Regions from separate parts of the Bacillus stercoris genome, predicted to be linked through region 1. Evidence: riboswitches for the same ligand, from Rfam matches in the RefSeq annotation. Region 1 holds a riboswitch; each other region holds the start of a gene.
The links. A riboswitch is a leader RNA that binds a small molecule or an ion and turns the genes downstream of it on or off. The one in region 1 is predicted to bind S-adenosylmethionine.
Positions count from the first base shown of each region.

Region 2: another riboswitch for S-adenosylmethionine. It lies ahead of QA442_RS14105 (phosphoadenylyl-sulfate reductase); the one in region 1 lies ahead of mtnK (S-methyl-5-thioribose kinase).
Region 3: another riboswitch for S-adenosylmethionine. It lies ahead of metK (methionine adenosyltransferase); the one in region 1 lies ahead of mtnK (S-methyl-5-thioribose kinase).

Region 1 is NZ_CP121861.1:2,918,973-2,924,406, reverse strand. Features, by position in the region: gene kinE (sporulation two-component system sensor histidine kinase KinE) at 1-681, shown strand, start outside; gene QA442_RS15195 (methylated-DNA--[protein]-cysteine S-methyltransferase) at 678-1,175, shown strand; gene QA442_RS15190 (hypothetical protein) at 1,265-1,390, shown strand; gene mtnA (S-methyl-5-thioribose-1-phosphate isomerase) at 1,424-2,485, opposite strand; gene mtnK (S-methyl-5-thioribose kinase) at 2,493-3,686, opposite strand; SAM riboswitch class I at 3,779-3,935, opposite strand; gene QA442_RS15175 (carbon-nitrogen family hydrolase) at 4,019-4,798, opposite strand; gene mtnE (methionine-glutamine aminotransferase) at 4,893-5,434, shown strand, end outside.
Region 2 is NZ_CP121861.1:2,712,729-2,718,162, reverse strand. Features, by position in the region: gene QA442_RS14120 (dihydroorotate dehydrogenase) at 1-932, shown strand, start outside; gene pyrF (orotidine-5'-phosphate decarboxylase) at 901-1,620, shown strand; gene pyrE (orotate phosphoribosyltransferase) at 1,617-2,249, shown strand; SAM riboswitch class I at 2,395-2,500, shown strand; gene QA442_RS14105 (phosphoadenylyl-sulfate reductase) at 2,663-3,364, shown strand; gene cysP (sulfate permease) at 3,376-4,440, shown strand; partial or broken gene sat (sulfate adenylyltransferase) at 4,489-5,434, shown strand, end outside.
Region 3 is NZ_CP121861.1:1,266,052-1,271,485, forward strand. Features, by position in the region: gene pckA (phosphoenolpyruvate carboxykinase (ATP)) at 1-1,246, opposite strand, end outside; SAM riboswitch class I at 1,443-1,581, shown strand; gene metK (methionine adenosyltransferase) at 1,749-2,951, shown strand; gene asnB (asparagine synthase (glutamine-hydrolyzing)) at 3,100-4,998, shown strand; gene alaP (alanine permease AlaP) at 5,135-5,434, shown strand, end outside.

The DNA of each region.
Region 1 (5,434 bases):
ACCCTTCATGTTGTCGGCGAACTCGCAGCCGGCATTGCCCATGAAATCAGAAATCCGATGACCGCTCTTAAAGGCTTTATTCAGCTCCTGAAAGGAAGTGTCGAGGGAGACTACGCCCTTTACTTCAACGTGATCACCTCAGAACTAAAGCGCATCGAATCCATCATCACCGAATTCTTGATTTTAGCCAAGCCCCAGGCCATTATGTATGAGGAAAAACATGTTACCCAAATTATGAGAGACACGATAGACCTTCTAAACGCGCAAGCCAATCTCAGCAATGTACAAATGCAGCTTGATTTAATGGACGACATTCCCCCGATCTACTGTGAACCGAATCAGCTGAAACAGGTTTTTATCAACATATTAAAAAACGCCATCGAAGTGATGCCTGACGGCGGAAACATTTTTGTGACGATAAGGGTACTGGATCAAGATCATGTCCTCATCTCCTTAAAAGACGAGGGGATTGGAATGACAGAAGATAAATTAAAGCGCCTTGGTGAACCATTTTATACGACAAAGGAACGGGGAACTGGACTTGGGCTTATGGTAAGCTATAAAATTATTGAAGAACATCAAGGCGAGATTATGGTCGAAAGTGAAGAAGGAAAGGGCACCGTTTTTCATATTACGCTTCCCGTCAGACAGAATGCTGAAGAAAGAAGGAATGATGAGTGAATTACTATATGACAGCTGAAACGCCGCTCGGTGAATTTATCATTGCCGAAGAGGAGGGCAGGATCACCCGTCTATTTCTCAGTCAGGAAGATTGGATGGATTGGAAAGAAACCGTTCAGAAGACAGAACACAAGGAAACACCTCTTCTTGCAGAAGCGAAAAAACAGCTTCATGAATATTTCGCCGGAGAAAGAAAGACATTCTCCCTGCCGCTCAGCCAAAAGGGCACACCTTTTCAGAAAAAAGTGTGGGAGGCGCTGGAGAGGATCCCATATGGTGAATCCCGAAGCTATGCTGATATTGCCGCTGCGGTCGGGAGTCCGAAGGCGGTGCGCGCTGTCGGACAGGCTAATAAACGTAACGACCTGCCGATTTTTGTTCCGTGTCACAGAGTGATTGGCAAAAACAGTGCGTTAACAGGCTACGCCGGAAGCAAAACGGATCTCAAAGCATTTTTGCTGAACATCGAGCAAATCTCCTATAAAGAAAAATAAAACATATGGCACGTTCCCTTTTTTCACAGCCGACATATCATTTTATTAAGTTAAAAAAGTTGGTCTGATGAAAAAGGAGGACAAAGCAATTGAAGCCGAGCCGCTCTGAGAAAATTGCCGTTTTTGCCAAACTGTTTGTGAAACTGCATATCATATCAAGCGCTCAAAAAGATGAAATCATCAATGTTAACAAAAAGAAACAAAAAAACCGCTGACTCAGCTCCACATGAGCAAAGTCCAGCGGTTTTTTAATGCACCTTTTCACCTTTAAACAACTGTTCAATCTCTTCTGCATAGTTACCGGTCATAATCCCTTTTTCTGTGATGATTCCTGAAATGAGATCATGAGGTGTAATGTCAAAAGCGGGATTAAAGACAGGCACATCTGATGGAGCGGTCCGTACTCCGGAAATCTGTCTGACTTCGTCGGGATCTCGCACCTCTATCGGGATATCAGCGCCGCATTTGACCTTCGTATCAAATGTAGATAAAGGTGCGGCGACAAAAAACGGAATATCAAAGGCGTTTGCTAAAATAGCAAGGCCGTATGTGCCGATTTTATTTGCTGTATCACCGTTCTTTGCAATTCGGTCAGCTCCGACGATAACAGCGGAAATTTGTTTTTCCTTCATCGTATGGGCGGCCATGCTGTCTGTAATTAGCGTGACATCAATGCCTCCCTGCATCAGCTCCCAAGCAGTAAGGCGTGATCCTTGCAGGACAGGCCTTGTTTCGCAGGCATAAATGTGCAATCCCAAATCTTTTTGTTTGGCCAAGTAAAACGGAGCTAGCGCCGTTCCATAGCGGCTTGTCGCGATTGAGCCGGCATTGCAGATCGTCATGATCCTGTCGCCTTTTTTGAAAAGCTGCAGGGCGTTTTGGCCGATCAACCGGCACGTTTCCTCATCCTCGACCTGAATCTGAATTGCTTCATGGACAAGGTTTGTTTTTGCTTCATTTACGGAAATCGCGTTTTCGACCGAATGACTCAGTCTCTCAAGCGCCCATGACAAATTAATGGCTGTAGGCCGTGAGCTGTTTAAATATTGTTTGATGTCTTCCAGTCTGCGTCGGAATTCTGTGACATTCTCTGTTTCAATGTCTTTGGCAGCAAGCGCTAGTCCGAAGGCAGCCGTAATGCCGATCGCCGGAGCACCCCTTACTTTGAGCGTGACAATCGCATCAAATACATCCTCTTTCGTCGTCAGCTCCAAATATTCCGTCTCATCAGGAAGCTTTTGCTGATTTAAAATGGTAATAGCTGTTTCTTTCCATTCAACAGAACGTGGAACAGCAAATGAATGGGGCATGAATGGATCATTCCTTTACAAGTAACTTAAATAATTCAATCACATCTGTTATCGTTTTGAATTCCGAACGTTTTTCGATAAAGGCTGTGCCGGTTTCAAGCGCCAGCCGTTTTCTGCCGATTCGTTTATCAAACGGCACGATCGTATCCAGGTCAGCTACATGGGCAAGGCCGATCGTGCGTCGTATCAGCTCACAGCCCGCAAATCCGATTGCTTCTTCAAAAATATGGCTGAGCGTATCAGTGAGGTAACCGTCGATGTTGGCGTAAACATCCAGACTGTCCTTCTGCCAGGCTTCACTAAACGTCTCTTCAAACGTTTCCCAGAGCTGGTTGACATGTTCATATAACGGCTCTCTGTCAGCCCCGTCACGGCTGAGTGCGTTCAAAAATAAGTTGGCGATAAATTGCCCTACATCAAAGCCGATCGGTCCGTAAAAAGCAAACTCAGGATCAATCACCTTTGTTTCGTGCTCACTTGCGAAAATGCTTCCTGTATGCAAATCACCATGAATCAACGTTTCCGCAGACGTTAAAAATGACTTTTTCAGCTTAGCGGCTTCGATTTTAACGTTGTCATTATTCCAAAGCTTCTCGACAAAAGGACGAAGCTCTTCTTCAAAATCATTTGTGTCATGGTCGAAGAAAGGATCTGTAAAAACAAGTCTTTCCGTAATGTCGCATAGCTCAGGGTTTGTAAACTGTTTAACAAGCTGTTTTTTCACCTTAGGTTCAAGCGCGTAATCTGATGAGTAGAAAAGTGTTTTTCCTAAAAATTCACCGATGTGCCGTGACAGGTGCGGATAATTTTCACCCTCAATGAGTCCTTTTCTTGCGATTTTCAGGTGAGAGAGATCCTCCATGACGGTAACCGCCATTTCCGTATCAGAGTAAAACACTCTTGGAACCAAGTGAGGCACATGCTCGCCCTGACGGATGAGAGCGCTGCTTTCGATTCTTGCACGATCGATTGTGAGCGGCCAGCTTTCTCCCACCACTTTTGCATAAGGAACCGCCTGTTTAATGATCAATGCTTTGTCATGTTCTTGATCATAAATATGAAAAACGTAATTTAAGTTGCCATCGCCGATCTCCTGACATGTCAGGGTGCTTTTGCTTGGAAATAAGCCGAGCTTCACAGCCAATGCCACAGCGGAACTTTCATTTAACGTTTCGTATAAAGGTGTTTTTGTGACTGCCATCATCATAACCTCCAATTATGTAATCACTTAATTTGTGGCCGTAAAAAAGCCTCCTTCTCAGAGAGAAGGAGGCTTAACATCTATGTCCGCCTCTCTTATCTCTCAGATCAGATCTGAATGGAATTAGCACCGTGCCTTAAGAGACAAGCGTCTCGGCGCGAAAAAGATGCGCCCCATTTCACAATGGAATTACGGTCGGTTGCTGTTGGGGTCAAAAGGCCAAATCCCTCGCCCAACTCTCGATAAGAGAATATATTCATTTGTTAAACAATTCTAATTTATCAGTTGATGAACATACTAACAGGTGTTTTAATAAGTTGTCAATATATTTTTTAATATAAATCTTTTCTGATATCATCGAAAACAGGGATGCTCTCCCGCACCTCGACGCTTTTATGAAGGTCGATTTCCGCACGGACTATGCCTTCCTCACGGCCGCCTTCAGCAAGTACACGCCCCCATGGATCAATAATCAGGCTATGGCCTGCAAATTCATTATCCGGATTTGAACCAGTGCAATTGCAGGCTGCGACAAAGCATTGATTTTCAATGGCACGGGCAATAAGCAGGCTTCTCCAATGATCAAGGCGGGGGAGAGGCCATTCCGCGGAAATAAACAGCACGTTGGCACCTTTTGTCGTATGTTTTCTGATCCACTCCGGAAAACGGATATCATAGCAGATCAATCCTGCGCTTTTGACGCCGTCAAGCTCAAAGCATCCATCTTCGGAACCGGCTGATAAATACAAATGCTCATCCATCAGCTGAAAAAGATGGGCTTTTCTGTACTCTTTAATGATTTGCCCTTCCTTATCCGCGATGTACATTGTATTATAAACATCAGAATCCTTTCTGACAGCGACCGATCCGGCAACAAGATGAACTCCATGTTTTTTTGCCGTTTTCTTCAGCCAGCTCTGAACAAAATGGCCGTCTTCATCAGCGAGTTCATCAAGATTGGCCAGATCATATCCGGTCGTCCATAATTCAGGCAGAACAAGAACATCAGCATGTTTGCTTTCTTTTTCGATCAAAAATTCAGCCTTTTTTATATTTTCCGAAGGTTTACCATATGAAATATCAAATTGAAGACAAGATATCGCCCATTTCATCTTTTTAACACCCCAAATTTTTCTTTACTTTTTTCATTTAACCATATATGATGATGGACTATCATTTCAAGATTTTTTTAGAAGGTGAGAATAGATGAAATTTGAACAGTCTCATGTATTAAAGGAATTGCCTAAACAATTCTTCGCTTCCCTGGTGCAGAAAGTGAACCGAAAGCTCGCAGAGGGACACGACGTTATCAATCTAGGACAGGGAAATCCAGATCAGCCGACACCGGAACATATCGTCGAGGAAATGAAACGAGCTGTTGCTGATCCTGAGAATCATAAATATTCATCTTTTCGCGGCTCATACAGCCTAAAGTCAGCGGCTGCTGCATTTTACAAAAGAGAGTACGGCATTGATCTGGATCCGGAAACCGAAGTCGCTGTTTTATTCGGCGGAAAAGCCGGTCTTGTCGAGCTCCCGCAATGCTTGTTGAATCCCGGTGATACGATCTTAGTTCCCGATCCGGGCTACCCTGATTACTGGTCTGGTGTCACACTCGCGAAAGCGAAGATGGAAATGATGCCGCTCGTAAAGGACAGGGCGTTTCTTCCCGATTACAGCAGCATCCCCGCTCAGGTGAGAGAACAAGCGAAATTGATGTATTTAAATTATCCGAATAATCCGACCGG
Region 2 (5,434 bases), 210 kb from region 1:
TCAAGGTGAAATTGCCGGGACTTGATTTGAAAAATCCAATCATTCCTGCATCAGGCTGCTTCGGTTTTGGAAAAGAATTTTCACGTTTTTATGATTTGTCTTGTCTTGGAGCCATCATGATTAAGGCTACGACAAAGGAGCCTCGCTTCGGGAATCCGACGCCGCGGGTAGCTGAGACTGGTGCTGGAATGCTTAATGCGATCGGTCTCCAAAATCCGGGGCTGGATAGCGTGTTGCATCATGAACTGCCGTGGCTTGAGCAGTTTGATACGCCGATCATTGCCAATGTCGCAGGTTCTCAAGTCGAGGATTATGTTGAAGTCGCAGAGCAAATCAGCAAAGCGCCTAATGTTCATGCACTTGAATTGAATATTTCCTGCCCGAATGTGAAAACAGGCGGAATCGCTTTTGGCACGAACCCTGAAATGGCTGCCGATTTGACAAAAGCGGTGAAAGAGGTTTCAAATGTACCCGTTTATGTGAAGCTTTCCCCGAACGTGGCTAATATCACAGAAATTGCATTAGCGATCGAGGAAGCGGGAGCGGACGGCCTTACGATGATCAACACACTAATCGGCATGAGACTCGATTTAAAAACCGGCAAACCGATATTAGCGAATAAAACAGGAGGACTTTCCGGCCCTGCTGTGAAGCCGGTTGCCATTCGCATGGTGTATGAAGTCAGCCAGGCGGTCAACATCCCGATTATCGGAATGGGAGGCGTGCAGTCGGCCGAAGATGCCCTGGAATTTCTTCTCGCTGGAGCAAGCGCGGTCGCTGTCGGAACAGCAAACTTTGTGAATCCTTTTGCGTGTCCAGAGATTATTGAACAGCTTCCATCTGTTTTGCGCCAATACGGCTATCAATCAATTGAAGAATGCATCGGAAGGAGCTGGAATCATGAAAAACAACCTGCCCATCATCGCGCTTGATTTTGCATCAGCTGAAGAAACACTTGCGTTCTTAACGCCTTTTCAGCAAGAACCGTTATTTGTAAAGGTTGGAATGGAGCTTTTTTACCAAGAAGGACCATCTATCGTGAAACAGCTAAAAGAAAGAAACTGCGAGCTGTTTTTGGATCTAAAGCTTCATGACATTCCGACCACTGTAAACAAGGCGATGAAGCGTCTTGCCAGTCTCGGCGTAGACCTCGTCAATGTTCATGCGGCCGGGGGCAAAAAAATGATGCAAGCAGCTCTTGAAGGCTTAGAAGAAGGTACGCCGGCGGGGAAAAAACGCCCGTCACTTATTGCGGTAACCCAGCTGACAAGCACATCTGAACAAATCATGAAGGATGAACTGCTGATCGAAAAGCCTCTGATCGATACGGTTGTGCACTACAGCAAACAGGCGGAAGAAAGCGGACTGGATGGAGTGGTCTGCTCTGTTCATGAAGCAAACGCCATTTACCAAGCAGTGTCGCCTTCATTTCTGACTGTCACTCCAGGGATCAGAATGTCAGAGGATGCTGCGAATGACCAAGTCCGCGTGGCGACACCTGCAATTGCAAGAGAAAAAGGTTCATCAGCGATTGTAGTAGGACGCTCGATTACAAAAGCGGAAGATCCGGTAAAAGCCTATAAGGCTGTCAGACTTGAATGGGAGGGAATCAAATCTTGAAACAAATCATCGCAAAACATCTATTAGACATCCAAGCAGTATTTTTACGTCCGAACGAGCCGTTCACATGGGCAAGCGGCATTTTATCACCAATCTACTGTGACAACCGCCTGACGCTATCTTTCCCAGAGGTCAGAAATGATGTCGCCTCAGGCATCAGCAAGCTTGTCAAAGAGCATTTTCCCGAAGCTGAAATGATAGCAGGAACAGCAACTGCGGGTATTCCTCATGCTGCTCTGGCGGCTGACCGTTTGAATCTTCCGATGTGTTATGTGAGGAGCAAGCCGAAAGCGCACGGAAAAGGCAATCAGATTGAGGGAGCTGTGCAGAAAGGGCAAAAAACGGTCGTTATTGAAGACTTAATCTCCACAGGAGGCAGCGTGCTTGAAGCTTGTGTAGCTTTACAAGCGGCTGGCTGTGAGGTGCTTGGTGTCGTCTCAATCTTTACGTACGGACTTCCCAAAGCAGAAGAAGCCTTCGCAAAGGCAGAACTGCCATACTACTCATTAACTGATTACGATACGCTCACAGAGGTCGCACTTGAGAACGGAAATATTCATTCAGATGATCTAAAAAAGCTGAAAACATGGAAACGAAATCCCGAGTCAAAAGATTGGTTTAAAAAATAAAAAATAAATTCCAACGATGTAAAGAGGCTTCAAAGCCTTGCTGTACTTAAAAACAGGCCATGAGGCCTGTTTTTTTATTAATCCTATAAAAAAAGTCGGGTTGACTTATGTTAGAATTGTGCTAAAATTTACTACAAATCTGAAAAACTTATCAAGAGCGGCTGAGGGACTGGACCTATGAAGCCCGGCAACCTGCATAGTTTGTAAGGTGCTACTTCCAGCAAAATGAATTCCATTTTGAAAGATAAGGGCTACATGCTGTTCCTGTCTTTCTTTCCGCCGGATTGAAAGTTTTTTATTTTAAGAGGCAAAAAGGCTGTTTGAAATCACCAGCCAAGAATCACATTACAATTGGGAAAAGACAACCGGCAGGAAGCTACTGTTTGTTTGTCTCCGAAAGGAGGAAAGAAGAAATGTTAACGTATGATAATTGGGAAGAACCAACGATTACATTTCCGGAAGACGATCCTTATAAAGGAGCGCTGTCAGTTTTAAAGTGGGCATACGGCCATTACGGCAACCAGCTTGTTTATGCCTGCAGTTTCGGAATTGAGGGAATCGTTTTGATTGACTTAATTTATAAAGTGAAAAAAGACGCAGAGATTGTGTTTCTTGATACAGGACTTCATTTTAAAGAGACCTATGAAACAATTGAACGAGTGAAAGAGCGTTATCCAGGTCTTAACATCATCCTGAAAAAACCAGACCTCACCCTTGAGGAACAAGCCGAAGAATATGGTGACAAACTGTGGGAAAGAGAGCCGAATCAGTGCTGCTACCTTAGAAAGGTCGTTCCTTTAAGAGAGGCGCTTTCAGGACATCCAGCCTGGCTTTCCGGTCTGCGCCGTGATCAAGGGCCAAGCCGTGCCAATACGAATTTCTTAAACAAAGATGAAAAATTCAAGTCAGTAAAAGTTTGCCCGCTCATCCATTGGACTTGGAAAGACATTTGGAGATACACATCACGGAATGAACTGGACTACAATCCGCTTCATGACCAAGGATACCCAAGTATTGGCTGCGCGCCTTGCACTGCTCCCGCTTTTACCGCAGAGGATCTGCGTTCAGGCAGATGGAATGGTATGGCGAAAACAGAATGCGGACTGCATGAATAAGGAGCTGCAAAATGGAACTAGCCGCTATTTTATTTAGCTTGTTTTTCGCGATGAATATTGGTGCAAGCGGCGCTGCAGCTTCGATGGGAGTTGCTTACGGCTCTGGAGCCATCAAAAAGAAAACTTACGCTTTGATCCTATGCGCAGTCGGTGTCTTGGCCGGGGCGGTCATTGGCGGAGGCGAGGTCGTAAAAACAATCAGCTCTGGCATTATCCCCGAACAGACGATTACACTGACGATTGTTTGCATCATTATTGGAGCTGCTGCGCTGTCGCTCTTTACGGCAAATCTGCTCGGCATTCCTTTATCGACAAGTGAAGTGACGGTCGGCGCGGTTGTCGGCGTGGGAGTGGCTTATAAAGTATTGTTGGTGAATAATCTTCTGATCATTGTGACATTTTGGGTTTTTGTCCCGCTGTTCGCTTTTGGCTTCACCTATTTCGTATCTAAGCTGTTTCGTTATTTTAAGATTGAAGTGAAATCTTCTAAAAAGCAAAAAATCCTCGGCATTGTTTTGTTAGTTGCCGGATTTTTCGAAGCATTCTCTGCCGGCATGAATAATGTGGCGAATGCCGTTGGCCCGTTAGTGGCTGCCGGTGTGCTTGATGTCGTAAAAGGGACCTTGTACGGAGGAGCTTTTGTTGCGCTCGGCGCACTGTTATTAGGTCGGCGTGTATTAGAAACAAACGGGAAGAAAATTACGAGATTTTCAAAAGGAGAAGGCATTCTCTTATCCGGCACAGGAGCGGGACTGGTAATAATCAGTTCTGTATTTGGGATGCCGGTGCCCTTGGCGCAAGTCACGTCATCGTCTATTATCGGCATAGGCATGGCAAAAAACGGTCCGAACGTGTTCCATAAACAAGTTGTTCAAACGATGCTGAAGGTATGGATCGTATCGCCGTTTTTATCTTTATCGATTTCTTATCTGCTTGTATCCTTGTTTTTAAAAGCGGATTATTATTCGATCTTTATCATGGTAAGTGTGCTTTTAGCGGCGGGCGGTGCCGTAAGCCTGACAAAGGCCATTCGTAAAGAGAGACGCTCAGTCCACGAACAAGGCGGGGGAATCTGAACATTAATCTGAGTAATTTTATAAGTTAACTAGGAGGAGATGGATGTTATGAGCTTAGCACCACACGGAGGTACATTAGTAAACAGAGTAGATGAATCATATGATGTGAGCAGCATTCAAAAAGAAATTGAACTTGATTTAATTTCTTTCGCGGATTTGGAATTGATCGGTATCGGCGCATACAGCCCGATTGAAGGTTTCTTTAATGAAAAAGATTACGAATCTGTTGTCGAAAACATGCGTCTTTCTTCCGGCGTTATCTGGTCTCTTCCAATCACACTTCCGGTCGATGCGCAAAAAGCAGCGGAACTGTCAGTTGGCGAAACGGTAAAGTTAACGTATGAAGGAGACACATACGGCGTTATCCAAATCGAAGACCTGTATGTGCCTGACAAACAAAAAGAAGCTATCAATGTGTACAAAACGGATGAGCAGGAGCATCCGGGTGTTAAAAAACTGTTCAGCCGCGGCAATACATATGTCGGCGGACCGATCACGTTGATTAAAAAAGCTTCAAAACAGTTCCCTGAGTTTACTTTTGAACCTAAGAGAAACAAGACGCCAGTTTGCTGAAAAAGGCTGGGAAACGATTGTCGGCTTCCAAACAAGAAACCCTGTTCACAGAGCGCATGAATACATTCAAAAAACGGCTCTTGAAACAGTAGACGGCTTGTTCTTGAATCCGTTAGTAGGTGAAACAAAATCCGATGACATCCCAGCTGATGTACGGATGGAAAGCTACCAAGTTCTTCTTGATCATTATTACCCGAAAGATCGCGTGTTCCTTGGTGTCTTCTTGGCGGCGATGCGTTATGCAGGCCCGAGAGAAGCAATTTTCCACGCGCTTGTCAGAAAGAACTATGGCTGCACACATTTCATCGTTGGCCGTGATCATGCAGGTGTAGGTGACTATTACGGAACATACGAAGCACAGGAGCTGTTTGACACATTCAAACCTGAAGAACTCGGGATTACACCGCTGAAATTCGAGCAC
Region 3 (5,434 bases), 1.7 Mb from region 1:
CATCGATCTTTTTGCCGAGCATTTCAGCATAGACGTGAGCAGGAAGCGGCAGGAACGGTGAGCCGAAGCAAGTGGAGAACGTCGTTTCAGGTGACGTCACACCTCGTTCAGTTCCGGCAAGCTTGCTCGTGTAACCGCTCAAGAAATGATACATCGCCTGTTCCTTCGTCAGTTTGCTGATCGGCGGCAGGACTCCGAAGGCATCAGCCGTCAAAAATACAATTGCAGACGGATGGCCTGCCATGCTTGGAGTCACGATGTTATCAATCATATGGATCGGGTAAGCTGCCCGCGTGTTTTCAGTATAGAAGGAATCATCATAATTGGCTTCACGTGTGTCTTCATCAACAACGACATTCTCGAGAACTGATCCGAAACGGATTGCGTTAAAGATCTGAGGTTCCTTCTCCTCGCTTAAGTGAATGCACTTAGCGTAGCATCCGCCTTCGATATTAAAGACGCCTGTATCAGACCAGCCATGTTCATCGTCACCGATCAGCTTGCGGTCAGCATCGGCTGAAAGAGTGGTCTTTCCTGTTCCTGACAGTCCGAAGAAAAGGGCGACATCACCTTTTTCACCGACATTGGCGGAGCAGTGCATGGATAAAATATCTCTTTCAGGCAGCAGGAAATTCATAATGGAGAAAATGGACTTCTTCATTTCTCCGGCATACTCTGTTCCCCCGATTAAAATCGTCCGTTTTTCGAAAGAGACAATAATAAACGTTTCGGAATGAGTGCCGTCTGTTTTTGGGTCCGCTTTGAAATGCGGAGCAGAAAGAATGGTGAACGGCTGCTCAACTGTTTTCTTATCATTGCCTTCCGGACGGATGAACAGCTGCCGCGCAAATAAATTGTGCCATGCGAACTCATTTACGACAGTGATCGGCAGCCTGTATTTCTCGTCTGCTCCCGCAAATCCTTCGAAAACAAACAGCTCATCTCGCTGTTTCAGGTAGCTGACAACTTTCGTATAAAGTCGATCAAACGCTTCTTCTGAAATCGGCTGATTCACCGGGCCCCAATCGATCTTATTTTTCGTGCTTTCTTCCTCCACGATGAATTTATCTTTAGGTGAACGTCCTGTGTAAGCGCCTGTTGTCGCGCGAACAGCACCCGTGGATGTTAAAATGCCTTCGTTTCGGGAGAGTACTTTTTCTGTTAGCTGTGCTGCTGATAAATTATGACGCACATTTGGACTTGTTAATAAGGCTTGTAAATCAGCGGTCAAATCAACTGAGTTCATATGAAACCTTCCTTTATCGTTTTTTGTGTTTTGCTAATTGTGAATTAGTATAACATATATTTTCAAATAGTCTATACTATTTATCATTTTTTGTGTGTGCATTTCCATTGTTTTCCCTCAATATAGGTGCCTATTTCTTCTGAATCATATTGACATTGCAAACCCTTTTACGATAAGATATTTCATTGAGCGGATACTCTTATCCCGAGCTGGCGGAGGGACAGGCCCTATGAAGCCCAGCAACCGGTTTCTCTGTTATTTATTATGTTGAACTGAGTGAGACAACCAAGGTGCTAACCTGTTGCAAGGTTGTATGATTCCTTGAGCGATAAGAGTGAAAGGCACAAAGACCAAACCCTTTCCTCGATGGAAAAGGTTTTTTTATTTCATAAATATGCCAATTAACATTCTCTAATATAACGTTACATTGTATAAGAGGGAGCGAGTTCCGTATCATATATGCAAGGTCTATCGGGAGACCTTGTGCAGGAGGAAGCAAATCATGAGTAAAAATCGTCGTTTATTTACATCAGAATCTGTTACGGAGGGGCATCCAGATAAAATCTGTGACCAGATTTCTGACAGCATTTTAGATGAAATTTTAAAGAAAGACCCTAACGCGCGTGTTGCTTGTGAAACATCTGTGACAACTGGTTTGGTTCTTGTCAGCGGAGAGATCACAACATCTACGTATGTTGACATTCCAAAAACAGTGCGCCAAACCATTAAAGAAATCGGATACACACGTGCGAAATACGGATTTGATGCGGAAACTTGTGCGGTTTTAACATCAATTGATGAGCAGTCTGCTGATATCGCAATGGGTGTAGACCAAGCGCTTGAAGCCCGTGAAGGCACAATGAGCGAAGAAGAAATTGAAGCGATCGGTGCTGGTGACCAAGGTTTAATGTTCGGTTATGCGTGCAACGAAACGAAAGAGCTTATGCCTCTTCCAATTTCACTTGCTCATAAATTAGCCCGCCGCCTAAGTGAAGTCCGTAAAGAAGATATTCTTCCGTACCTTCGCCCTGACGGCAAAACACAGGTAACGGTTGAGTACGATGAAAATAACAAGCCTGTCCGCATTGACGCGATTGTTATTTCAACTCAGCATCACCCTGAAATTACACTTGAGCAAATTCAGCGTAACATTAAAGAACATGTCATCAATCCGGTTGTTCCTAAAGAGCTGATTGATGAAGAAACAAAATATTTCATCAACCCAACAGGACGTTTCGTAATCGGAGGCCCTCAAGGGGATGCGGGACTTACAGGACGCAAAATCATCGTTGATACGTACGGCGGCTATGCACGCCACGGCGGAGGCGCGTTCTCAGGAAAGGATGCGACGAAGGTAGACCGTTCTGCGGCTTATGCAGCAAGATACGTTGCGAAAAACATCGTTGCGGCTGAGCTTGCTGATTCTTGCGAAGTACAGCTTGCTTACGCGATTGGTGTTGCACAGCCTGTGTCAATCTCAATCAACACGTTCGGTTCCGGAAAAGCTTCTGAGGAAAAACTGATTGAAGTTGTCCGCAATAACTTTGATTTACGACCTGCCGGCATTATCAAAATGCTTGATTTACGCCGTCCGATCTACAAACAAACTGCTGCGTACGGCCACTTTGGACGTCACGATGTTGACCTTCCATGGGAGCGTACAGACAAAGCGGAGCAGCTGCGTAAAGAAGCGTTAGGAGAATAATTTTATAGCCGCTTACTGGTTAAGCGGCTTTCCTTTTTTATCGTTGTATTCATGTTTATTTTTTTACATAACTGTGAAACCAAATACTATTCACAGCGTCTATAAATAGGGGTTCAATGATGACAATTTTAATTATGGAGGCAATACTATGTGTGGATTTGTCGGGGTTTTTAACAAGCATCCGTTAGCTCAAACCGCTGATCAAGAAGAACTAATCAAACAAATGAACCAAATGATCGTTCACCGCGGTCCTGACAGTGATGGATATTTCCATGATGAGCACGTCGGATTCGGATTCAGACGTCTCAGCATTATTGATGTAGAAAATGGCGGACAGCCTTTATCATATGAAGATGAAACATATTGGATTATCTTTAACGGGGAAATCTATAACTATATTGAACTGAGAGAAGAGCTTGAAGCAAAGGGGTACACATTCAACACGGATTCGGACACAGAGGTTCTTCTTGCGACTTACCGTCATTATAAAGAAGAAGCGGCGTCCAAATTGCGCGGTATGTTTGCCTTTCTGATTTGGAATAAAAACGATCATGTGCTTTATGGAGCAAGAGATCCATTCGGCATTAAACCGTTGTACTACACAACGATCAATGATCAGGTTTATTTTGCCTCAGAGAGAAAAAGTTTAATGGTTGCTCAGAATGATATTGAAATAGACAAAGAGGCATTGCAGCAGTACATGTCTTTCCAATTTGTTCCTGAACCAAACACGCTTGATGCCCATGTGAAAAAAGTAGAGCCGGGTTCACAGTTCACAATCCGCCCGGACGGCGATATCACATTCAAGACGTATTTCAAAGCGAACTTCAAGCCGGTTCAGACTGAAGAAGACAAGCTTGTAAAAGAAGTCAGAGACGCGATCTATGACTCTGTAAACGTTCATATGAGAAGTGACGTTCCTGTCGGTTCATTCCTGTCTGGCGGAATTGATTCTTCCTTTATTGTGTCTGTTGCGAAGGAATTTCATCCAAGCTTAAAAACATTCTCAGTCGGCTTTGAACAGCAGGGCTTCAGTGAAGTCGATGTAGCGAAAGAAACTGCAGCGGCGCTGGGCATTGAAAATATCAGCAAAGTCATTTCGCCTGAGGAATACATGAATGAGCTTCCGAAGATCGTATGGCATTTTGATGACCCGCTTGCTGATCCGGCAGCGATTCCGTTGTACTTTGTTGCAAAAGAAGCGAAAAAACATGTAACGGTTGCTTTATCAGGTGAAGGAGCGGATGAGCTCTTCGGCGGATATAACATTTACCGTGAACCGCTTTCGCTCAAACCATTTGAACGCATTCCGTCCGGCCTGAAAAAAATGCTTCTGCACGTTGCTGCCGTTATGCCTGAAGGGATGAGAGGAAAGAGCCTTCTTGAGCGCGGCTGTACTCCGCTTCAAGATCGTTATATCGGTAACGCGAAAATCTTTGAAGAGTCTGTCAAAAAGCAGCTGTTGAAGCATTATAATCCGAACCTTTCATATCGCGATGTGACGAAGACTTACTTTACAGAAAGCAGCTCGTACAGCGATATCAACAAAATGCAGTATGTCGATATCCACACTTGGATGCGCGGCGACATTTTGTTAAAAGCGGATAAAATGACGATGGCAAATTCTTTGGAACTGCGTGTGCCGTTCTTAGATAAAGTCGTATTTGACGTCGCTTCAAAAATTCCTGATGAGCTGAAAACGAAAAACGGCACGACGAAGTATCTTCTTCGCAAAGCCGCTGAAGGAATTGTGCCTGAGCACGTATTAAACCGCAAAAAGCTTGGTTTCCCTGTACCGATCCGTCATTGGCTGAAAAACGAAATGAACGAATGGGTGCGAAATATTATTCAAGAAAGCCAAACGGATGCATATATCCATAAGGATTATGTCCTTCAGCTTCTTGAAGACCATTGTGCGGACAAGGCTGATAACAGCCGTAAAATCTGGACTGTACTGATCTTTATGATCTGGCACAGCATTAATATTGAAAAACGGTATATGCCTGAAGAGCTGAGCCATCAGCCTAAAGAAGTCATCTTTGTGTAACAGACAACAAGGCTTTCGATTAGTCGAAAGCCTTGTTATTATCCTTTTATTTCTCCATCATCATTGATTTACCCAATCCACACGCAATATTCAGAAAAATGATTTAATGATATTTTTTTCTAGGGGAGAAGAAAGCATGCAAAAACAAAAACAAGAGCTGCACCGCGGACTCGAAGAAAGGCATATTTCTTTAATGTCTTTAGGAGCTGCCATAGGAGTGGGGTTGTTCCTCGGCTCCGCATCAGCTATTCAGTTAGCAGGGCCAGGTATTTTGGTAGCATATGCCGCAAGCGGCCTGGTCATGTTTTTTATTATGAGAGCGCTTGGGGAAATGGCCATTCAAAAACCGGTTGCCGGTTCCTTCAGCAGGTATGCGCGTGATTATTTGGGACCGCTTGCAGGCTATTTAACAGGGTGGAACTACTGGTTTTTATGG